4 regions of the Pseudomonas sp. LBUM1660 genome follow, and region 2 is predicted to be linked to each of the others. Evidence: predicted binding sites of a transcription regulator. Region 2 holds the regulator's gene; each other region holds the start of a gene.

Region 1 (5,482 bases), 2.8 Mb from region 2:
ACGAGCGAAACTCCACGCGGCTCTTGATCGGCGCCTTGATGGCCCAGCGCCCCGGCCCTTTGGGGTCGAAGTAACGCTGAAGGCGCTCGGGCGACAGACCACGGCCGATGGCCAGGCTGTCGTACTCGCCGGTCTTGCAGTTGGTCAGCATGGTGCCGGACAGATCAGTCGCGACAATCTGCGCACCCATCTTCAACTGGCCCATGTTGACCCGCTCAAACTCATCGATGGACATCGACAGCGAATACGGTTCCTGACCCGACGAGCACGCCGCCGACCAGATCCGCAGACGCTGGCCGGGGGCCGCCTTGATCGCTTCGGGCAACACCTTGTTCTTCAAGACTTCAAACGGATAGGTGTCACGAAACCACAGGGTTTCGTTGGTGGTCATCGCATCCACCACCATCTCGCGCAAACCGCTGCGCGGCTGGGTCTGGATGCGCTGAACCAGCTCACCCAAGGACTTGATGCCCTGCTGCTCCATCAGTTTGTTGAGACGGCTCGAGACCAGGTACTGCTTGTTTTCACCGAGCAAAATGCCACAGGCTTTTTCCAGGAATACCCGGAACTGTTCGAAATCCAAATTACCCGTAGACAAAGATGCCGCCTCTTAAATCGTGTTAACCACCAGGGGCAGAAGGCCCCTAGCTGATATCTGCTGCTTTGATCCGGTCAACTACCCGGGATGCCAGGTCATCAGGACGGAATTTGGCAAGGAAGTCATCCGCGCCGACCTTCTTGACCATTGCCTGATTGAATACACCCGACAACGAAGTATGCAGGATGATATGAAGCTTTTGCATGCGCGGGTCGTTGCGGATCTCGGCCGTCAGGGTGTACCCGTCCATCTCCGGCATCTCGATGTCGGAAATCATCATCAGGAACTCTTCTTCCGGCTTCTTGCCCTCATCGACCAGCTTGCGCAAGTAATCCAGCGCTTGCCTGCCGTCGTTCAATGCCACCACTTCGACGCCGACCGTTTGCAGGCAACGAGTCACCTGCTTGCGCGCCACCGACGAGTCATCGACCGTCAATACCCGCAAGGACAGCGCCTTGTGCTGGGTTTCGACATCCACCACGCCGACCGAAATCGCTTCCGGTGTCGGCGCCACTTCCGCCAGCACTTTCTCGACGTCGATGATTTCGACTAACTGATTGTCGACCCGAGTCACAGCCGTCAGGTAATGATCGCGTCCCGTGCCCTTGGGTGGCGGATGAATCTCCTCCCAGTTCATGTTGACGATGCGCTCCACCGATCGCACCAGGAAACCCTGGGTCTTGGTGTTGTACTCCGTGATGATCACGAACGGTTTGCTTTGATCTTTAAGTGCCCCGGAGCCGGTCGCCATTGCCAGATCAAGAATCGGAATGGTCGCCCCCCGGATATTTGCCACACCGCACACGACAGGACTGGACTTGGGCATCAGGGTCAGTTTGGGGCATTGCAGCACTTCCCGAACCTTGAACACGTTGATCCCATACAGCTGCTGACCGTCGAGACGGAACAACAACAGCTCAAGGCGATTCTGCCCAACCAGTTGCGTGCGCTGGTTTACTGCATCCATTACACCAGCCATGCACAGACTCCTACACCAACGCTTAAGTGTGTTGCGACGCACGTTCATTGCTAAACGGCACGGCGCTTGCTTTTTAACTCTTATGAACACAGAAACGACATTTTTCCGACGCCTGACATCAATGACCCGCAAATTGCTTTGCGCGATGTCGGCCGTCTGCCTGTTCAACGCTGGCAGCCCTGCCCTTGCTGACGCGGTTACCTTGCCTGACATGCTTATCGGCGTCACTCAGGGCTTTCTTGAGTTCACCGTAGAAGACTATTTGGCCACCAGTCAAACGGAAGGACGCTACGAAATCGAGGTCAACCAGCTCGATCCGCGACTGCGCATGCCCATGTGCGACAAGGAATTGACAGCCACCCTGGAGAGCCCGGCGACCCCGATCGGGCGGGTCACAGTCAAGGTCCGCTGCGACAGCACATCACCCTGGACAGTCTTCGTACCCGCTCAAGTCCGCCTGTTTCGGGACGTTGTCACCACCACTCGGCCGCTCAAACGCGCCGGGGTCATCGAGCCCGGCGATGTCATGTTGCGCGAGCGGGATATCAGCCTGATCAACCAGGGTTATTTCACCTCCCTGGAACAGGCTGTCGGGCAGAAACTTACCCGACCAACGGTCGCTAATCAGGTCCTGACGCTGGTCCATCTCGAACAGGCGGAAGTCATCAGCAAGGGCGATCAAGTGGTGATTACCGCCCGCAGTGGTACGCTCAGCGTGCGTATGCCAGGCGAGGCGCTGTCCAATGGCGGCCTGCGTGAACAGATTCGTGTGAAAAACCTCAACTCCCAACGGGTCATCAAGGCGCAAGTCACCGCGCCGGGCCAGGTGGAAGTGGCCATGTAGTACGATCTGCTGGTGAAAGATGGCGCGCCGCCCGGCTGTTCCCTAAACTGTGCCGCAGGCAGGACAAGCGCTGGCGCATGCAAGCTCATTGATAAATGGGCCTAAAGTTTTCGCAGGGAGAGCCGAAAACATGGCAAGCGTCCAAATACCCAGAGGTTTTTTATCATGGTCATCGATTTCAGCCGTTTGAACAGCTCCTCGTCACTTACCGGTAGTACGCGTACCAGCACCGCGAAGGAAACCGCCGAAACCGGCAAATCCGCGCCGCTGAATACCCCGGCCGAACAGGCCAGTACAGCCAAAAGCGGGGAATCGGTACACCTCAGCAATGAGGCTCAACAGTTGCAGAAGGTCACTGACAAGCTGCGCGATCAGCCTGCCGTCGACAACGCCCGCGTGGCCGAGTTGAAAGCAGCGATTGCCGATGGCAGCTATAAAGTCGACAGCAACCGTGTAGCCAGCAAACTGCTCAACTTCGAAGCCCAGCGCTAGGCCACGGCCTGCGCCAGGCTTTTGGACGCTTAAACCCCAAGGCCAGCCATGCACGACACTAATTTACTGCAACTGATCACCGACGACTTTGCTCCAGCGCAATACTTGCTGGAGTTACTGCAAACCGAGTCCCTCGCCTTGCACGGTCGCGACATGCCGCTGCTCGAAGATATTCTGGCGCAGAAACAGGCAATGATCATTCTGCTTGAACAGCATGGCCGCAAGCGCAGTGAAATCCTCGCCAGCCTGAATCTGCCGACCGATCGTAGTGGCCTGGAGCAACTTGCCAGCCAGTCGAGCATCGGCGATCAATTGCTGGAACAGAGCGAGAAACTGACCGATCTGCTGGCTCAATGCCAAGCGGCCAACGTCAATAATGGCCAGTCGATCCTGGTCCAGCAGGCCGCCACGGCCAATCAGCTGAAAATCCTCACCGGCGGCGAACCGCCAGCGCTTTACGATGCCCGCGGATCAACCTCCAAGCTAGCGAAGCCGCGCCCGCTTAGTCAGGCTTGAGCCTGTTAATGAGCACGCTCTATCAAGACGCCTCACATGCTGGCAGTATGCTGGCAAGTCGCAGTCATATTTTGTCTGGAGAATGATGAACCGTGTTCAATGCCTTAAACGCGGAAGATTCTCCGCAGCCACCCAAGGTGCTATCCACGCCGATGGAGATCGCCGGTAACCTGCGGCAGCTGCAAGAGAGCCATGACCCGCTGATCATCACGTTCCACGAACGTAACCAGCGCTTCCAGAGCTATCTGGTGGACGTCGACCGTGACGGCAACATGATTGCCCTGGATGAGATGGTCCCTCGCGATGGCGAACGCTATCTGCTGGCCGGCGAATCATTTCGGGTTGAAGGATTCCACGAGGGCGTGCGCATTGCGTGGGAAAGCAATGGCACGCTGACCATCGATGAGTCCGGTGGCGGTCGCTGCTACCGTGGCACTCTCCCCGATGAAGTGGTCTACCACCAGCGCCGCAATGCCTTCCGGGCTGCGTTGAAGCTGGCGCAACTGGTGGATGTCGAACTGGGCGGTGAAAAGCTCAAGTTCCCGATCAGAGGCAAGCTGCTCGACATTTCCGCCACTGGCTGCAAGCTGCGCTTTGAAGGTGACATCACCGCCAGGCTGCAATTGGGTCAGGTCTACGACCGCTTTATTGCCGACCTGCCCTTTGGCAGCATGACCGCGCCAGTGGAACTGCGTTATCTGCACTTCGAAGAAAGGATCTCCACCACCTTCGCCGGCATCCGCTTTCACAACATGAGCGGACTGGTGCAGCGCCAGGTCGAACGATTCGTCTATCAGCTTCAGCGTGAAGCGCGCCGCTTCGACAAAGACGACATGTAATACGGCACTTTCAACAAAAAACGGGCAGTCCCTCGCGGTGACTGCCCGTTTTTTTTATGCGCAGGCTTAAGGCCTGGCCTCGGTAAAGCTTTGCTCGCGCCCCGTGTCCGGGTCTTCTGGTGGCGGATCGGTTTCGGGATCTGGCTCTGGCTCTGGCTCTGGTTCAGGCGCAGGTTCTGGGTTGATCGGGTTTTGCATCTGATCCTGCACCACTTGCTCATCGACCCGCGGATCAAGGCACGCCACCAGCGGCGAACTCGACATGCTGTCCGGCATGGCCACGTGATGCAGCGGCGCATCTTCGACCTGGTGCAGGTTGGTGACGGCTTTCGGGCGAATCCGCCACACCAGCACCAACGCGAAGAAACTGAAGAAGGCATACAGCATGTGGCTGCCAAACAGCTTCATCAGGACCCCGGCCACCAACGGCCCGATACTGGCGCCAACGCCGTAGGTCACCAGCAACATCGCGGTCAGGGACACGCGACGATCACCTTCGACGTGGTCATTGGAGAACGCCACCGCCAGCGGATACAGGCAGAACATCACCAGCGAACAGAAGAACCCGGCAACAAACAGAACCTCCAGCGGCACCTGCTGCATGATTGCCAGCGGCAACGCGGTCAGGGCCAGGACCACTGCAAAACAGCGGATCAACAACGCCCGGTCATAACGGTCGGAGAGCCAGCCCAGCGGCCACTGCACCAGCAGCCCGGCAAAAATGCAGCTACCCATGAACAGACCGACCTGCTCGGTGGACAGCCCTTGCTGCGAGGCATACAACGGCGCCAGACCGTAGAAGGAGCCAATGATCAGCCCCGCCCCCAGCACCGTGCTCAATGACTGCGGCACCCGCTTGATGAAGAAGCGCGGCTCCATTGGCGCGGGATGCAGCGGTGCCGGGTGAATCCGCCGGGTCAGTGCCACCGGCACCAGGCACAGCGCGAAGCACAAGGCGACCAGCATCAGCAATTCCAGGCCCAGCGCCGGGTGCATGACCAGAATCAGCTGACCCAGCACCAGCCCCAGATACGAGGCGATCATGTAGCCGCTGAACACCGCCCCACGCTGTGAGGCTTCAGCCTGCTCATTGAGCCAGCTCTCGATAACCATGTACTGGCACATCATGCCCAGACCGACGATCACCCGCAGAAAAATCCAGGCAGGCAGCCAGTCGATCAGGCCGTGGCCGAGCACCGCCGCACCAACAATCC
Region 2 (5,482 bases):
TTCAGCGGCAGGTGCTTCGACCACTTCAGCCACCGGTGCAGATTCATCAGCTGTTTGCGGCTCGGCCAGACGGGCCAGTGCCGCGAGCAATTCAGGCGTGGCAGCCGTAATCGGGCTGCGTTCGCGAACTTCGGTGAACATGCTGTTCACTGCGTCCAGCGCTTCGAGAACCACGTCCATCAGTTCCGAGTCGACGCGACGTTCACCCTTGCGCAGGATGTCGAACACGTTCTCGGCGATGTGACAGCACTCCACCAGCTCGTTGAGCTGGAGGAAGCCGGCGCCCCCTTTTACAGTGTGAAAACCGCGAAAAATTGCATTGAGCAAATCCGCATCATCCGGTCGGCTTTCAAGCTCGACCAGCTGTTCGGACAGTTGCTCTAGAATCTCGCCGGCCTCAACCAGGAAATCCTGAAGGATCTCTTCATCGGCGCCGAAGCTCATTAAGGGGGTGCTCCTACAGGTCTAAAAACCTAAAAAACCTAAAATGCTAAAACTCTAAAATCCTAGGCTGGATAACAAATCGTCCACATCGTCCTGACCGGACACAACGTCTTCTCTTTTATCGGCATGAATCTGCGGACCTTCACCCTGAGAGAGATGTTTTTGCGGATCTTTTTCAGCAAGCATCGCATCACGGTCATGTTCGATACCCGCAAAGCGGTCTACCTGACTGGCCATGAGCACGAGCTTGAGCAGGTTGCTTTCAACTTCGGTGACCAATTGGGTCACGCGCTTGATCACCTGACCGGTGAGGTCCTGGTAATCCTGGGCCAACAGAATGTCGTTGAGGTTGCTCGACACCGTGCGATTGTCATCGCTGCTGCGCGTCAGGAAACCGTCGACGCGCCGGGCCAGTTCGCGGAACTCTTCAGCCCCGACTTCGCGACGCATGAACCGCCCCCAATCCGTGCTCAACGCCTGGGCTTCTTCGCTCAGGCGGTTGACCAGCGGCGTGGCGTTTTCCACCAAGTCCATTGTGCGGTTGGCGGCGGCCTCGGTCAGCTTGACCACATACCCCAGACGCTCGGTGGCGTCCGTGATCTGCGACACTTCCTCGGCTTGCGGCATGTTTGGGTCAATCTGGAAATTGACGATCGCGCTATGCAGCTCGCGAGTGAGCTTGCCCACTTCCTGATACAGGCCGCGGTCACGGGTCTGATTGAGCTCATGGATAAGTTGCACAGCGTCGCCGAACCTGCCTTTTTCAAGGCTTTCGACCAGTTCGACCGCGTGTTTTTTCAGGGTCGATTCAAAATCGCCCAGTGAAGATTCTTTATGCTCCATAGCTCCCCCGTGGCGCAGTGGATCAACCGATGCGTTCGAAAATCTTCTCGATTTTTTCTTTCAACGCCTGGGCCGTGAAGGGTTTGACCACATAGCCGTTAACACCGGCCTGGGCCGCTTCGATAATCTGCTCGCGCTTGGCTTCGGCAGTCACCATCAGCACCGGCAGGTGCTTGAGCTTTTCATCGGCGCGCACGTGACGCAGCAGATCGATACCGGTCATGCCAGGCATGTTCCAGTCCGTTACCAGAAAGTCGATGCTCCCGCTGTTGAGAACCGGAATGGCAGTAGTGCCATCGTCGGCCTCGACCGTGTTGGTGAACCCAAGGTCACGCAACAGGTTTTTTATGATCCGCCGCATCGTTGAGAAGTCATCAACGATGAGGATTTTCATGTTCTTGTCCAATTCGACCTCCAAGCAGTCTTAAACGCGCCCAGCACCTGGACGCGCCATTTCAATCAATCCGGCAATCCACTCGATGACTGTCTGGAGCACAACAGATCGCGACCGGTGCAGTTCAACACTCCACCGGCCTCGTTCGCAGTGTCCCCACACTGCCTTCAGCGCGCTCGCCACTCCCCCAAACGCCCCCGCAAACGGGCCGCGCACTGGCTATGTAACTGGCTGACCCGCGATTCGCTGACCCCCAGGACCTCACCGATTTCCTTGAGGTTCAGCTCTTCGTCGTAGTACAGCGCCAACACCAGTCGCTCACGCTCCGGCAAATTGGCAATCGCGTCCGCCAGCGCGGCCTGGAAGCGTTCATCTTCCAGATCGCGTGACGGCTCAAGATGTGCACTCGCGCCATCCTCGTGCAGCCCTTCGTGTTCGCCGTCCTGCAACAGATCGTCGAAACTGAATAACCGGCTGCCCAGGGTGTCGTTCAAAATCCCGTAATAATCGTCGAGACTCAATTGGAGTTCGGCCGCAACCTCATGATCTTTAGCGTCACGACCGGTTTTAGCTTCAATCGAGCGAATTGCGTCGCTGACCATGCGGGTATTGCGGTGAACCGAACGTGGCGCCCAGTCCCCCTTGCGTACTTCATCGAGCATCGCGCCGCGGATTCGAATGCCCGCGTAGGTCTCGAAACTCGCGCCTTTGCTGGCGTCATATTTGGTCGACACTTCAAGCAGGCCGATCATCCCGGCCTGGATCAGGTCTTCAACCTGAACACTGGCCGGCAGACGGGCCAGCAAGTGGTAAGCAATGCGTTTGACCAGTGGCGCGTAACGCTCGATCAGCTCGTACTGCGCGTCACGTGCCGACTTCTTGTAGAGGTTGTAGCCACTGGCTGTCATAGGACGGGTCCTGCGGTCTGTTGCACGAGGCGCTCGACGAAAAACTCCAGGTGCCCACGCGGGTTGGCAGGCAGCGGCCAGGTGTCGACCTTCTGCGCGATCGCCTTGAACGCCAGGGCGCACTTGGAACGAGGGAAGGCTTCGTAGACGGCGCGCTGCTTCTGCACGGCCTTGCGCACGCTTTCGTCGTATGGCACTGCGCCGACGTATTGTAGGGCGACGTCGAGGAAGCGATCTGTGACCTTGGTCAACTTGGCGAACAGGTTGCGACCTTCCTGCGGGCTCTGAGCCATGTTGGCCAGGACGCGGAAGCGGTTCATGCCGTAATCGCGGTTCAGCAGTTTGATCAGCGCGTAGGCATCGGTGATCGAGGTCGGCTCGTCGCACACCACCAGCAAGACTTCTTGTGCTGCGCGAACGAAACTGACTACCGAGTCACCAATACCCGCAGCGGTGTCGATCACCAATACGTCGAGGTTGTCGCCGATATCGCTGAAGGCCTGGATCAGGCCGGCGTGCTGGGCCGGGCTCAGATGAACCATGCTCTGCGTGCCGGACGCGGCCGGAACGATGCGAATACCGCCAGGGCCCTGCAACAGAACGTCGCGCAGCTCACAGCGGCCTTCGATCACGTCGGCCAGGGTACGTTTGGGTGTCAGCCCCAACAGGACGTCGACGTTCGCCAGCCCCAGATCGGCGTCCAGCAGCATGACGCGCCGGCCGAGTTCAGCTAGAGCCAGGGACAAGTTCACTGACACGTTAGTCTTCCCGACGCCACCTTTGCCGCCGGTCACCGCGATCACCTGTACGGGATGCATGCTGCCCATGTTATTTCTTTACCTTGTCTTGCATAGACGGAGGCCACATTACTGGCTGCGCGCTCATAAAATGAACAATGCATGGCAGACCATCGATGTAGGTACAAAAACTGTTCATTAGTACCTCAGCCAACCTGCTTGGTCGGGCTGTGGTAAATATCAGCGAACATGTCAGCCATGGCTTCTTCGCTGGGTTCTTCTTGCATTTGCACGCTTACGGCGCGACTGACCAACTGATGACGACGCGGCAGATGCAAATCATCCGGAATACGCGGGCCATCGGTCAGGTAAGCCACCGGCAATTCATGACTGATCGCCAGGCTCAACACCTCGCCCAGACTTGCCGTTTCATCCAGTTTAGTCAGGATGCAGCCAGCGAGCCCGCAGCGCTTGTAACTGTGATAAGCGGCCGTTAGAACCTGTTTCTGGCTGGTGGTTGCCAAAACCAAATAATTTTTTGACTTGATGCCACGTCCGGCCAGGCTTTCGAGCTGCATACGCAGGGCTGGATCGCTGGCCTGAAGCCCGGCGGTATCGATCAGCACCACGCGTTTGCGCAACAACGGATCCAGCGCCTGCACCAGCGATTGGCCCGGATCGACATGGGTTACCGACACGTTGAGAATCCGGCCCAGCGTCTTCAATTGTTCCTGAGCACCGATACGGTAGCTGTCCATGCTCACCAGCGCGATGTTTTGCGCGCCGTATTTGAGCACGTAGCGGGCCGCGAGCTTGGCCAGGGTGGTGGTCTTGCCCATGCCGGCAGGGCCGACCATGGCAATCACGCCGCCCTCTTCCAGTGGCTCGACTTCCGGAGTGGCAATCATCCGCGCCAGGTGTGCCAGCAACATGCGCCAGGCCTGACGGGGCTCGTCAATGTCGGCAATCATCGCCAGCAAGTCGCGAGACAACGGGCCGGACAGGCCGATGCGTTGCAGGCGACGCCAAAGATTGGCCTGGGCCGGACGGCTGCCTTGCAGCTGATTCCAGGCCAGGGAGCCGAGTTGTACTTCCATCAGTTCGCGCAGGCTGTTGAGTTCGAAACGCATCGAATCGAACGCCCGTGGATCGACGCCCCCAGCGGCAGGTGCCGGGGCTGGCGCCGAGCGACGAGGTTCGGCATACGTCGGCTCGATCAGCGGCTCGGCGGCGGTCAACGGCAGGCCGGCGAACAACTGGCGATTGGTGGTCTTGTCGCCTTCGGTTTCGCCTTCGCCACGCAGGCTCAATTCGGCCTGGGCGGTGACGATCCGCGACTGGGTCTTGCGCAGCTCATCCTCGAGTTCCATGTTCGGAACACGCGGGGCCAGCGCCGACAATTTGTAATCCAGGGCAGCCGTCAGCTCGACACCACCGGCGATCCGGCGATTGCCAATAATGGCGGCATCAGCGCCCAGCTCATCACGAACCAGTTTCATGGCCTGACGCATATCGGCGGCGAAAAAACGCTTAACTTGCATAAACCACTACCTCAGCCGTTGGGCCCTACTGTCGCAACGATGGTCACTTGCTTGTTGTCAGGAATTTCCTGGTAAGCCAACACATGCAAACCCGGGACTGCCAGTCGGCCGAATCGCGAAAGCATCGCGCGAACCGGACCGGCCACCAGCAAAATCACCGGTTGACCTTGCATTTCCTGACGCTGCGCCGCATCGATCAACGAGCGTTGCAATTTCTCAGCCATGCTTGGCTCCAGCAGAACGCCCTCTTCCGAGCCTTGTCCTGCCTTCTGAAGACTATTGAGCAATATTTGTTCCAACCTTGGCTCCAGAGTGATAACTGGTAGCTCGGAGTCAGTCCCTACAATGCTTTGGACGATTGCGCGGGATACGCCGACGCGCACCGCGGCCACCAAAGCGGCAGTATCTTGACTCTTGGCAGCATTGTTGGCGATGGCCTCGGCAATGCTGCGAATGTCCCGCACCGGCACCTGTTCGGCCAGCAACGCTTGAAGCACTTTGAGCAGCTGCGACAGCGAGACCACGCCCGGCACCAGCTCCTCGGCCAGCTTCGGCGAGCTTTTGGCCAGCAATTGCATGAGTTGCTGGACTTCTTCGTGACCGATCAGTTCGCTG
Region 3 (5,482 bases), 1.2 Mb from region 2:
TGTCGAGGTAGTCAAAAAAATTTTGTAACGCCACTGAGACAGAGCCACGCCAAAGCGCGGCCGATGCGGGCGGCATTGCTCGTCAGGGGCGTTGAAGGCTGGTTGTATCAGTGGCTTAACACTTTCTGGCTGGAACACTCGGGGTGCTTTAGCACGCGGGTTTGCGCAGGAATGGGTGTTTCAGGAGTGGACAGTTGCGGCAGGGCGGGTTCTGCGGGTCAGGCGTTGAGCAAGCGCGTCACTGCTTCGAATGCCGCGTCCTTGCGCTGTTTCCAGTCACCTTGCAATACCTGACAAGGTTGGCGGTGCAGGTCAAGCCATTCACGGCTGGCCTGGAAAAACGCCTGGCTCTGCCAGTTGCGGTTGGCAACGCTGCCCGTCGTCATGCCAAGGCACAGTTTCAGGGCTCAGCAGCAAATGCAGGTCGTAGTGCCGTGCCAGCAATGCTTGCTCTATCCATGTCGGGCAAGCGCCAAACAAGGTGCAACTCCAAAGGATATTACTCAAGAGGTGCGTATCGAGAATCAGCAGTGACGGTTGCCTGGCACGTGCTTCGTCTTCCCAGGTCAGCTGGCCATGCGCAATCGCTGAAATGTCATCGTAGCGGGTTTCGCGGGCTTCGCTTTCGATAAAGTGCCGAACGTACTCACCGACCAATATGCCGCCAAAATTGGCGTGAATCTCGCCTGAAAGCCAGCTTTTACCGCTGGATTCCGGGCCCGCGAGCACCAGCACCTTCATGCGCGCAAGGCCGGGTCGGCGCGCCATTCACGCCAACCTTGAACGGCCAGCAGCAGGAACAGTGCATAGAGGGCGGCGGTCAAGTACATGTCTTTATAAATGAACAGCCCGACGAAAATCACATCGACGGCGATCCACAACGGCCAGCATTGCACGCGTTTTTGCGCCATCCATAACTGCGCCACAAGGCTGAACCCGGTCAGCGCGGCGTCAAGCCACGGCTGGGCGGCATCTGTCCAGTGCGCCATGGCGGCGCCCAGCAGCAGACTGCCGAGGGCGCCGGCCGCAAGGCCCAATGCTATCGATTTCCCATCGAGCCGGCTGACCTGCCGGCCGGTATTCGCCTCACCCGCGCGGGTCCATTGCCACCAGCCGTAGAGCTGCAGAGCGGCGTAGATCACTTGCAGGAGCATGTCCGAATACAGCTTCACTTCAAAAAAGATCCAGCTATAAAGCAGCACCATGACCAGGCCGATGGGCCAGCACCAAGGGTTCTGTTTGACCGTCAACCAGACGGCAATCACGCCGAGGGTGGCGGCAAACAGTTCAAGCCCGGACATGGAGGTTCCTTGGGGAAAACGAAAGAGGGTGGCGGATTGTACCGGCAGGCGACGCCAAGTAGAACCGGCTCACGCGGTCTGTAGCAGCTGCCGAGCAGCGTGAGGCTGCGTTCGGCGACGCAGTCGTCGTGAAATCAGCCCCCGCGGTTTACCAGTAAAACCGCGTTCGCAGGGTTTACGACGACTGCGTCGCCGAACGCAGCCTCGCGCTGCTCGGCAGCTGCTACAAGGGCGTTGTTACACCCGGAACTGTTTGAGCAGGCCGTTCAACTGCTCGCTCAAATCCTTGAGCCGCACACTGGCCACGCTCGACTGCTCCGCTGCCAGCGCGGTGCTGTGGGATAACCCCGCGGCCTGGGTGACGTTCTGATTGATGTCTTCCACCACATGGGCTTGTTGCAGGGTCGCACTGGCGATCGATGCGTTCAGCCCGTTGAGGTTGCGCAGCGCCTGGCCGATTGCATTCAGGCTGGCGCCGGCCAGACCGGCCTGTTCGATGGTCAGTTGCGAGGCTCGGCTGCTGTCGCCGATCACTTTGACCGCCGCTTCGGAGTGCGTTTGCAGGCGTTCGATCATCGACTGGATTTCCGCCGTGGACTTCTGGGTACGCTGGGCCAACAGGCGCACTTCATCGGCCACCACCGCAAAGCCTCGACCTTGCTCACCCGCACGGGCGGCCTCGATGGCGGCGTTGAGGGCCAGCAGGTTGGTTTGCTCGGCGATGGAGCGGATCACCTCCAGGACACTGCCAATCTGGGTGCTTTCAGCCGCCAGGGTGCGAATCACTTCCACGGCTTGATCGATGGTGCCGGACAGTTTGTCGATCTGCTGCAAGCTGCCATCAATGTTGATCTGCCCCTGCTGCGCCTGGGATTCGGCATCGCGCATTTCGCTGGCCGCATGCTCGGCATTCTTGGCCACGTCCTGCACGCCATAAGTCACTTCGTTGATCGCGGTCGCCACCAGCTCCATTTGCTGGGACTGTTGCTGACTGCGTTGCTGGGCCTGGGTGGCGTCGTTGCCCAGTTCTCTGGACGACTGTCCCAGGGCACTGGCGGACACTTGCAACTCACTGATGACCAGGCGCAGTTTGGCGGTAAAGGCATTGAAATGCCGGGCCAACTGAGTGACTTCATCCTGGCCATGGGTGTCGAGGTTGCGGGTCAGGTCGCTTTCACCGCTGGCGATATTGGCCATGGCGTTCACCGTGGCCTGCAGCGGACGCACGATGCTGCGAGCGATCATGATCACCAGCAACGCCATGATCAGCGCAATCACCAGGCCGACAAAAGACGCTTTCCAGACCTGGCCATAGAACTCGGCCTGCATGTCATCGATGTACACGCCGGAGCCGATCACCCAGCCCCAAGGTTCGAACAATTTGACGTAGGAGGTTTTTCCGACCGGGTCGCTGGCGCCCGGCTTAGGCCAGCGGTAGTTGACCGTGCCAGCGCCTTTCGCCTTGGCGACGGCCACCATTTCGTTGAACAGTGCAAAACCGTCCGGGTCGCGGATTGCCGAGAGGTTCTGCCCATCGAGTTTTGGGTTGGCGGGGTGCATCACCATCACTGGCGTCAGATCGTTGATCCAGAAATAGTCGTTCTGGTCATAACGCAGCCCGCGCACGGTGGTCAGGGCCTGCTTCTGAGCGGCATCGCGGGTGAGCGTGCCGGCGGTTTCCAGGCCGTGGTAGTAAGTCAGAATGCCGCTGGCGGTCTGCACCACGTGCTGGGTTTTCTGGGCTTTTGCTTGGTAAAGGTCGCTATGGGTCTGCTTGAGCATCAACACGCCCAAAGTCAGTAACATCACCACCGACACGACCAAGATGAGCCACAAGCGTCGGCTGATCGACACACTGCGCAAGCTGTTCATAACGCTGTCACTCCGATTTCTTTTTCTTGTAATAAACGATTGCCAGCATCCAACCATGCTTTGCCGGTCGGGCATATGCGACCCAAGTCTCATTACGCGGCAGCGTTATCCGGGCTTGTCTGATAGGATTTCGGCCCCGCGCGGAAAAACCTGAATCCAAGTTGATTTTTCACGGAATTTTTACCGCTCCGTCTGGATCCTTTGCGCGCGGGACTTCAGCTACGCTTGGCGCGATGAACGCTTAAAAAAAACTAATGGGGCATGCCTTGGCGCATCGCCTTTGGGGGATTGATGGAACTTTGGACCGCCTTGCAGGCATTGATTCTAGGCGTTGTAGAAGGGCTGACGGAGTTTTTGCCCATTTCCAGTACCGGCCACCAAATCATTGTGGCGGACTTGCTCAACTTTGGTGGCGAGCGCGCCATGGCCTTCAATATCATTATCCAGCTCGGGGCGATCCTTGCGGTGGTGTGGGAGTTTCGCCGCAAGATCTTCGACGTGGTCGTCGGCTTGCCGACACAACCAAACGCCCGGCGTTTTACCGCAAACCTGTTGATCGCTTTCCTGCCCGCAGTGGTGTTGGGGGTGATTTTTGCCGATCTGATCCACGAATACCTGTTCAACCCGATCACCGTAGCCACGGCCTTGGTCGTGGGTGGGGTCGTGATGTTGTGGGCGGAGCAGCGTCAGCACGAAGTGCATGCCCACACGGTCGACGAAATCACCTGGAAAGACGCCTTGAAAGTCGGTTTCGCCCAGTGCCTGGCCATGATTCCCGGGACCTCGCGTTCTGGCTCGACCATCATTGGCGGCTTGTTGTTCGGGCTGTCGCGCAAGACGGCCACCGAGTTCTCGTTCTTCCTGGCGATGCCGACCATGGTCGGTGCGGCGGTGTATTCAGGCTACAAATACCGCGACCTGTTCGTGCCGGCTGATCTTCCGGTGTTCGCGATCGGGTTCGTCACCGCGTTCATCTTCGCGATGATTGCCGTCAGAGGCTTGCTGGTGTTCATCGGCACTCACAGCTACGCGGCGTTCGCCTGGTATCGCATCGCGTTCGGCCTGTTCATCCTGGCCACCTGGCAGTTCGGTTGGGTCGATTGGGCCGCCGCACGCCCATGAATGACTCCAGCGCGCGCAACAACCCCGGACGCAGGTCTGGGGGCGAGCGGGTCCAGCATCCTCGGCTGAAACTGCTGGTGTTGGCGATCCTGTGCGCGCTGCCGCTGACGGGCTCGATGTCGTTGTGGCTGCAGGGGGTATCGCTGATTCCGCTTGCGGCCTACGGTATCGTCAGCGTGCTGGCGTTCTTTCTGTACTGGAGCGACAAGCGCAAGGCTCGCGCCGACAGCTGGCGGACACCGGAGAACGTGTTGCACGCGGTGGAGCTGGCGGGCGGTTGGCCGGGTGCCTTGCTGGCCCAGCAAGTGTTTCGGCACAAGACCCGCAAGGTCTCGTTTCAGCTGGTGTTCTGGCTCATTGTGCTGATGCACCAGGTGTTCTGGATCGACCAGCTGTTCCTCGGCGCCCATCTGTTTGCATTGTTCTAAAAGAAAGGATTTTAAAGCAGCAAGCTGACCTGGGTGCGCTTGGGTAGCTTGCTCACCACCAATTGGTGGGAACGTTTCAGCAACGCCTGCAGTTCCTCGGGGCCCAGCGGGTAGGGCGTTTGCATGATGATCCACTGAGCCCGCGCCAGGTACGGCGCCGGGTGAATGCCCGGGCGGTCGCAATGCCCGAGAAACAGATCCTTGTCGACCTTGAACGCCAAGGAGTCGCCGCGCAGGTTCTGCAAGGCGAACATCTTGTTTCCGGCAATCGAAAACACTCGAACGCCTCCCCATTTGTAGTCTTCCCGCGCACCGGGCAGCGCGAGACAGAATTGCGCGACGTCCTCTTCGCTCATGCGTCCAGCCTTCATATCAATCGGTCCCCACAGGCATTGAATGATTCGATCAGATGGTCGATCCAGGCCCGCACGGCCGGCATCACCCCGCGCCGATGAGGGTAGACCGCTTGCAGCCAGCCGCCAGGCAACGACCAGTCGGGCAGTAGCTGCACCAGCGAACCATTTTCCAGTTCCTGTTCGCAATACATCATCGGCAGCATGGTGAACCCCTGGCCGGCGAGCGTGCAGGCCTTGCGCACGATGAAATCGTCGATGCCCAATCGAGCTTCCAGGCTCAAGTCGTAGCTTTTGCCCTGCTGATCGAGCATGCGAATGTGCACCATGCGGTCGGCTTCCAGCGCGCCGAGCACCGGCAAGGTTTTCAGGTCTTCGGGATGGTTGATCTCACGGCCGTGCAGGA
Region 4 (5,482 bases), 1.4 Mb from region 2:
GGGCATTTGGCAGGCCGGCCATCAGCGGGAACACCGCCAGAATGATCGGGACCGCGCCGCGAAGGCCGACCCAGGAAATAAACGCCTTTTCGCGGCCATGGAACGCCTTGAACGGCAGCAGGCCGACCAGCACCGACAGAGGCCGCGCAAACAGAATCATCCACAGCGCCAGACCCAGAGCGGGCAGGGCGATGGGCAGCAGGTCATGCGGCGTCACCAGCAGCCCCAGCACCAGGAACATGCCGATCTGCGCCAGCCAGGCCATGCCGTCGAGCATGTGCAGAATGCCGTGGCGGCTGCGCACCGGACGATTGCCGATCACCAGGCCGCAGAGATAAACCGCCAGGAAGCCGCTGCCGTGCAGGGCGTTGGTCAGGGCGAAGACGGCCAGGCCGCCGGCAATCACCAGAATCGGGTAGAGGCCGTTGGCGAGGTTGATCCGGTTGACCAATTGCAGCATGACCCAGCCACCGCCGAGGCCGATCACGGCACCGATGCCGAACTCACGCACGAAGTGCCCGAGCAGGCTCCAGTGCAGGCCGGTCTGGCCGCTGGCGAGCATGTCGATCAGCGTGACAGTAAGAAACACCGCCATCGGGTCGTTGCTGCCGGATTCGATTTCGAGGCTGGCGGTGACCCGCTCGTTCAGGCCTTTGCCGCCCAGCAGTGAGAACACCGCTGCGGCGTCGGTGGAGCCGACAATGGCGCCGATCAGCAGGCCCTGAATCATGTTCAGATTGAACAGCCAGGCGGCGACCATGCCGGTCAGCGCGGTGGTTATCAACACCCCGACCGTGGCCAGCGACAACGCCGGCCACAACGCCACGCGAAAGCTGGATACGCGGGTGCGCAAGCCGCCATCGAGCAGGATCACCGCGAGGGCGAGGTTGCCGACCAGATAAGCCGTTGGGTAGTTATCAAAGATAATGCCGCCGCCGTCGACGCCAGCGGCCATGCCCACGGCGAGGATGATCACCAGAATCGGGATGCCGAGGCGCGAGGAAAGTGAGCTCACCAGAATGCTCGCACCTACCAGCAACGCGCCGATCAAGAACAGGCTGTTGATGGTCGTCGCATTCAAAGGCAGTACTCCAGAAAGCTGAAAGGCGGGCACAAACTGACCATGCAGTCTGCGTGCCAGCGATTCTAACCTGTTGAAATGTGATGCTGTCAAAAAGCTTTTGCAGCAGCGACAACGTCACTCGGGTTGAGCTTGATCCCTGTGGCGAGGGGATTTATCCCCGTTGGGCTGCGGAGCGGCCCCCTGCGTTCTTTCAGGCACACACCGCAAACAGATCTTGCGACGGCTTCGCCGCCGAACGGGGATAAATCCCCTCACCACAGATAAATCCCTCAGCCACAGATAAATCGCCTGGCCACAGAGAAGGTGTCGCTGTTTACAGGCTAAACCGCCCAACCATGTTGTTCAGGTCCAGCGCCAATCGCGACAACTCATTGCTCGCCGCACTCGTCTGATTCGCCCCGGTCGCCGATTGCACCGACAAATCACGGATGTTCACCAGATTGCGATCCACTTCACGGGCGACCTGCGCCTGTTCTTCAGCCGCGCTGGCGATTACCAGGTTGCGCTCGTTGATCTCGACAATGGCGCTGTTGATGGTGTCCAGCGAAAGACCTGCACCGCGGGCAATGTTCAAGGTCGACTCAGCACGTTCGGTGCTGTTGCGCATCGAGTCCACCGCGTGTTCGGTGCCGCTCTGGATGCTGCCGATCATGCGTTCGATCTCGCTGGTCGACTGCTGAGTGCGATGCGCCAGTGCACGTACCTCATCCGCCACCACCGCGAAGCCACGTCCGGCTTCACCGGCACGCGCGGCTTCAATGGCTGCGTTCAATGCCAGCAAGTTGGTCTGGTCAGCCAGACCGCGAATCACGTCCAGCACTTTACCGATGTCACGGGACTCGTTGGCCAGGTCGCCAATCAGGGTCGCGGTGCTCTGCACATCGGCGCTCATGCGTTCGATGGCGCTGACGGTTTCCTGCACCAGGTCACGACCGTCGCCGGCCGAGGTGGTGGCGTTCTTCGAGGCTTCGGACGTGCTCACGGCGTTGCGTGCGACCTCTTCCACGGCGCTGGTCATTTCATTGACGGCGGTGGCGGCCTGTTCGATTTCGTTGTTCTGCTGGGTCAGGCCACGAGCGCTTTCGTCGGTGACACTGTTGAGTTCTTCAGCGGCGGACGCCAGTTGCGTGGCTGAGCCGGAAATCCGCTGCAGGGTGTCACGCAGCTTTTCCTGCATCTTCGACATGGCCAGCAGCAAGCGGCCGGCTTCATCTTCGCCATCGACATGAATCGGGCGCGTCAGGTTGCCCTCGGCGATTTCTTCGGCCGCGCTCAAGGCGTTGGCTATCGGCTTGGTAATGCTGTTGGTCAGGAGCCAGGCGAACAGCAGTGTCAGGCCGGTGGCGATCACCAGCAGGGTGACGACCAGGGTGAACGCCGAGGAATACTGATCCGTTGCTTGCTGATTAAGGTCGACCGCCTGTTGGTTGTTGATCAGCATCAGGCGGTTGAGCACGGCGTTGACGGCTTCAGAGTTGTTCAACAGATCGGTGTTGAGCAAGGTGCGCAGTTCTTCCACCTGGTTGTTGCGCGACAGACTCTTCATCCGGTCTTCAAGCTGACGGTACTGGCCAAGCAACTGCACGTATTGGTCGTAAGCCGCACGCTCGTCAGGGCTGCTGATGAATTTTTCATACTCTGTCTGTGCGGCGCGGATCTGCTGGTTGCGCTGGTCGAACAGCTCGATGGTTTTTTGCTGCACGTCGGGTTCGCGGTTGGTCAACAAGCGATAGGACAGAACCCGAAGGCGCAGGGTCAGTTGGGTGAACTCATCCAGCGCTTTGATGCTCGGCACGCTGCTCTCGACGATGTTCTCGCCGGCGCCTCGAATCTTGCTCATCTGGTTCAAGGCAAACACCCCCAAAACCAGCATCAAACCGCCAATCAGGGCGAAACCGAGGAACGCCCGCGGTGCGATATTCATATTACGAAGGGACATGCTGTTTACCAAAGTGAGCGCACCCGTGCGGCGCTGAAGCTGACGTATGAGTGACTTATCGGTCATGCGACTAAAGTCTTGAGTGCCTGCGCGTTTTTGTCGCACAAGGGCCCCGGCGACGAAGTGCAGGAACCAGATCCGCCAATCACAGTCTTTAAAGCTCGCGAGGAAGGCCGTCCGCCAGGAAAATCAAGGCTTTGCGCCTGAATAACCCTGGCATCCATGATGACTTTTCTTTATCGTACGCGCCCTTTGAAAATGCTTGGAAAATCAAAATGTTGGAAGCATCCCTTAGCCAATTGGAACAGCTGGTCAGCGACCTGGTGCAACAGAACCAGACCTTGCTCGCCACCAACCAGACCCTGAGCGCAGAACTGGCCCAGGCCAAGGATGAAAACGAAAGCCTGCAACTGAACCTGATGGAACAGGAAGAGAAACAAGGCGCCACCGCGGCCCGCATCCAGGCCCTGGTTGAGCGCGTCAGCGCCGGCCCGGTCAGCGCATGAATCATGGCGCCGCAGGGGTAAAAGTCGTCTCGATCCTGGGGGAGGACTATTCGATCAAGGCGCCGGCCGGGGAAGAGCAAACCCTGCTGGACGCCGCGATGATGTTGAAAGCTGCCTTGGCCGACACCAAAAGGAAGTACCCGACGCTGATCGGTGACCGACTGCTGGTGCTGGCTGCGATGAATCTGTGTTCCCAGCAGATTGAAATGCAAAAGCAGCACAAGCAGGAACTCGACCGTTACCAAGAGCAAGTCAGCGCCACGGTTGAAGTGATCTCCAAGACGATCAATCAGGCCTGATCGGCTTTGCGCACAACCAAAGAATAGATTGTCGTTTGAGTTGTATACAATCGGCACGGCTGTTGCAGTGTTTCAGCCTCTTATTCTTTGGGGGTGCTCCATGCAGTTCTGGCGACGCAGTATTCAATGGCAGTTAATCCTGAGTATGGGCACTGCCCTGCTGGTCAGTATTCTGATCGTGGTTGGCATTTATACCCTCGTGGTCAACCGCCTCGCCCAGAGCTATCTGGTCGAACAGGCACTGCCGTCGAGCATCGAAGCGATGCGCAACGACATCGAACGAGTCCTCGTCCAACCCCTCACCGCCGCCAAGGACATCGCCAGCAACAGCATGGTGCGCGACTGGCTGGCCGAGGGTGAAAACGGTGCTCAAACCGCCGCGTTCGTCGAGTATCTGGAAGGTATCCGCGCCGAACACAAGGCCTTCACCGCGCTGATCGTCGGCACGGCTTCAAACCATTACTTCACTGAAAAAGGCCTGGACCGGACCCTCAGCCGTTCCAATCCCAAAGACGCCTGGTTCTACGCATTCCTCGACAGCAACCAGCCGCGCACCCTCAATATCGACAATGACACCGCGACCGGAGAGTTGGCGCTGTTCATCGACCTCAAGGTCGAGCAGGCCGGTAAAGTCGTGGGTGTTGCCGGGCTTGGGTTAAGCATGAAAGAGCTGTCGGAACTGATCCACAACTTCAACTTCGGTGAGCGCGGCAAGGTCTATCTCGTGCGTTCCGACGGTTTGATCCAGGTTCACCCTGAGGCGCAATTCAGCGGCAAGCGCACCTTGGCCGAGCAAATCGGCTCGCCCGCTGCGCAAGCGGTCATGGGTCAACTTTCTAGCTCAAAAGCATCTGCCACCCACAGCAGCTTTGTCCGCGATGGCGAAGATTATCTGGCGTTAAGCCTGCCGTTACGGGATCTGGGCTGGACCCTGGTGGCCGAAGTGCCGCAGTCGCAGATCTACGCCGAAGCCCGTCGCGCCATGTGGATGAGCAGCGGAATTGGTTTGGCGGTGGCGCTGGTGTGTCTGTTACTGGTGGTGTTGCTGGCCCGTGGGCTGGTGCGGCCGATCCGTCAGGTAACAGCCGCGCTGGTAGCCATCGGTAGCGGTGGGGGAGATTTGACCCATCGGTTAGATTCCAGTCGCGCCGATGAGCTGGGTGACCTGGCGCGCGGCTTCAATCGATTCCTCGACAGCCAGCGCGAAATGATCGGCGAGGTGCTGACCACCAGCGAGCGTTTGCGCACGGCGGTCAGCCAAGTGGCGAAGGTCGTGGACAACACCGCCGAACGCTCCGGTCGTCAGCAGGAAATGACCGATATGGTCGCCACCGCCGTCCACGAAATGGGCCTGACCGTGCAGGAAATCGCCCAGAACGCGGGTAACGCCGCCGTCGCTTCGCAGAGCGCCCGGGATGAAGCGATGCAGGCGCGGGAAGTGGTCGGTGGTTCGATCCGGCATATCGAAAGCATGTCCGACGAAATCGGCATCGCCGCCAGTGCCGTTGGCGAATTGGCCGAACAGGTCGCATCCATCGATCAGGTGCTGGCAGTGATTCGCGGGATCTCCGAACAGACCAATTTACTGGCACTGAACGCGGCCATCGAAGCCGCGCGGGCCGGCGACATGGGGCGTGGGTTTGCGGTAGTGGCG

What was found. The regulator FliA, encoded in region 2, starts transcription of late flagellar genes. The targets are predictions, from matches to a motif close to CTAAAGTTTNNNNNNNNNNNGCCGNTAA.
Region 1: the regulator FliA is predicted to act here: its motif matches at 2,523-2,550, upstream of flgM (flagellar biosynthesis anti-sigma factor FlgM).
Region 3: the regulator FliA is predicted to act here: its motif matches at 3,301-3,328, upstream of ACA068_RS14690 (methyl-accepting chemotaxis protein).
Region 4: the regulator FliA is predicted to act here: its motif matches at 3,079-3,106, upstream of ACA068_RS02365 (methyl-accepting chemotaxis protein).

The regions. Positions count from the first base shown of each region.
Region 1 covers NZ_CP166795.1:4,680,342-4,685,823, forward strand. The annotation lists gene cheR (protein-glutamate O-methyltransferase CheR) at 1-598, opposite strand, end outside; gene ACA068_RS21740 (chemotaxis protein CheV) at 645-1,577, opposite strand; gene flgA (flagellar basal body P-ring formation chaperone FlgA) at 1,660-2,421, shown strand; gene flgM (flagellar biosynthesis anti-sigma factor FlgM) at 2,587-2,913, shown strand; gene ACA068_RS21755 (flagella synthesis protein FlgN) at 2,962-3,429, shown strand; gene ACA068_RS21760 (flagellar brake protein) at 3,522-4,268, shown strand; gene ACA068_RS21765 (MFS transporter) at 4,335-5,482, opposite strand, start outside.
Region 2 covers NZ_CP166795.1:1,911,207-1,916,688, reverse strand. The annotation lists gene ACA068_RS08995 (chemotaxis protein CheA) at 1-444, opposite strand, end outside; gene ACA068_RS08990 (protein phosphatase CheZ) at 499-1,287, opposite strand; gene ACA068_RS08985 (chemotaxis response regulator CheY) at 1,310-1,681, opposite strand; gene fliA (RNA polymerase sigma factor FliA) at 1,849-2,589, opposite strand; gene fleN (flagellar synthesis regulator FleN) at 2,586-3,416, opposite strand; gene flhF (flagellar biosynthesis GTPase FlhF) at 3,533-4,867, opposite strand; gene flhA (flagellar biosynthesis protein FlhA) at 4,879-5,482, opposite strand, start outside.
Region 3 covers NZ_CP166795.1:3,098,663-3,104,144, forward strand. The annotation lists partial or broken gene ACA068_RS14680 (AAA family ATPase) at 219-741, opposite strand; gene pnuC (nicotinamide riboside transporter PnuC) at 738-1,301, opposite strand; gene ACA068_RS14690 (methyl-accepting chemotaxis protein) at 1,539-3,173, opposite strand; gene ACA068_RS14695 (undecaprenyl-diphosphate phosphatase) at 3,465-4,295, shown strand; gene ACA068_RS14700 (DUF1294 domain-containing protein) at 4,292-4,723, shown strand; gene ACA068_RS14705 (MmcQ/YjbR family DNA-binding protein) at 4,735-5,094, opposite strand; gene ACA068_RS14710 (LysR substrate-binding domain-containing protein) at 5,091-5,482, opposite strand, start outside.
Region 4 covers NZ_CP166795.1:489,840-495,321, forward strand. The annotation lists gene ACA068_RS02360 (potassium/proton antiporter) at 1-1,081, opposite strand, end outside; gene ACA068_RS02365 (methyl-accepting chemotaxis protein) at 1,398-3,023, opposite strand; gene ACA068_RS02370 (hypothetical protein) at 3,299-3,529, shown strand; gene ACA068_RS02375 (cell division protein ZapA) at 3,526-3,828, shown strand; partial or broken gene ACA068_RS02380 (HAMP domain-containing protein) at 3,974-5,017, shown strand; gene ACA068_RS02385 (methyl-accepting chemotaxis protein) at 5,150-5,482, shown strand, end outside.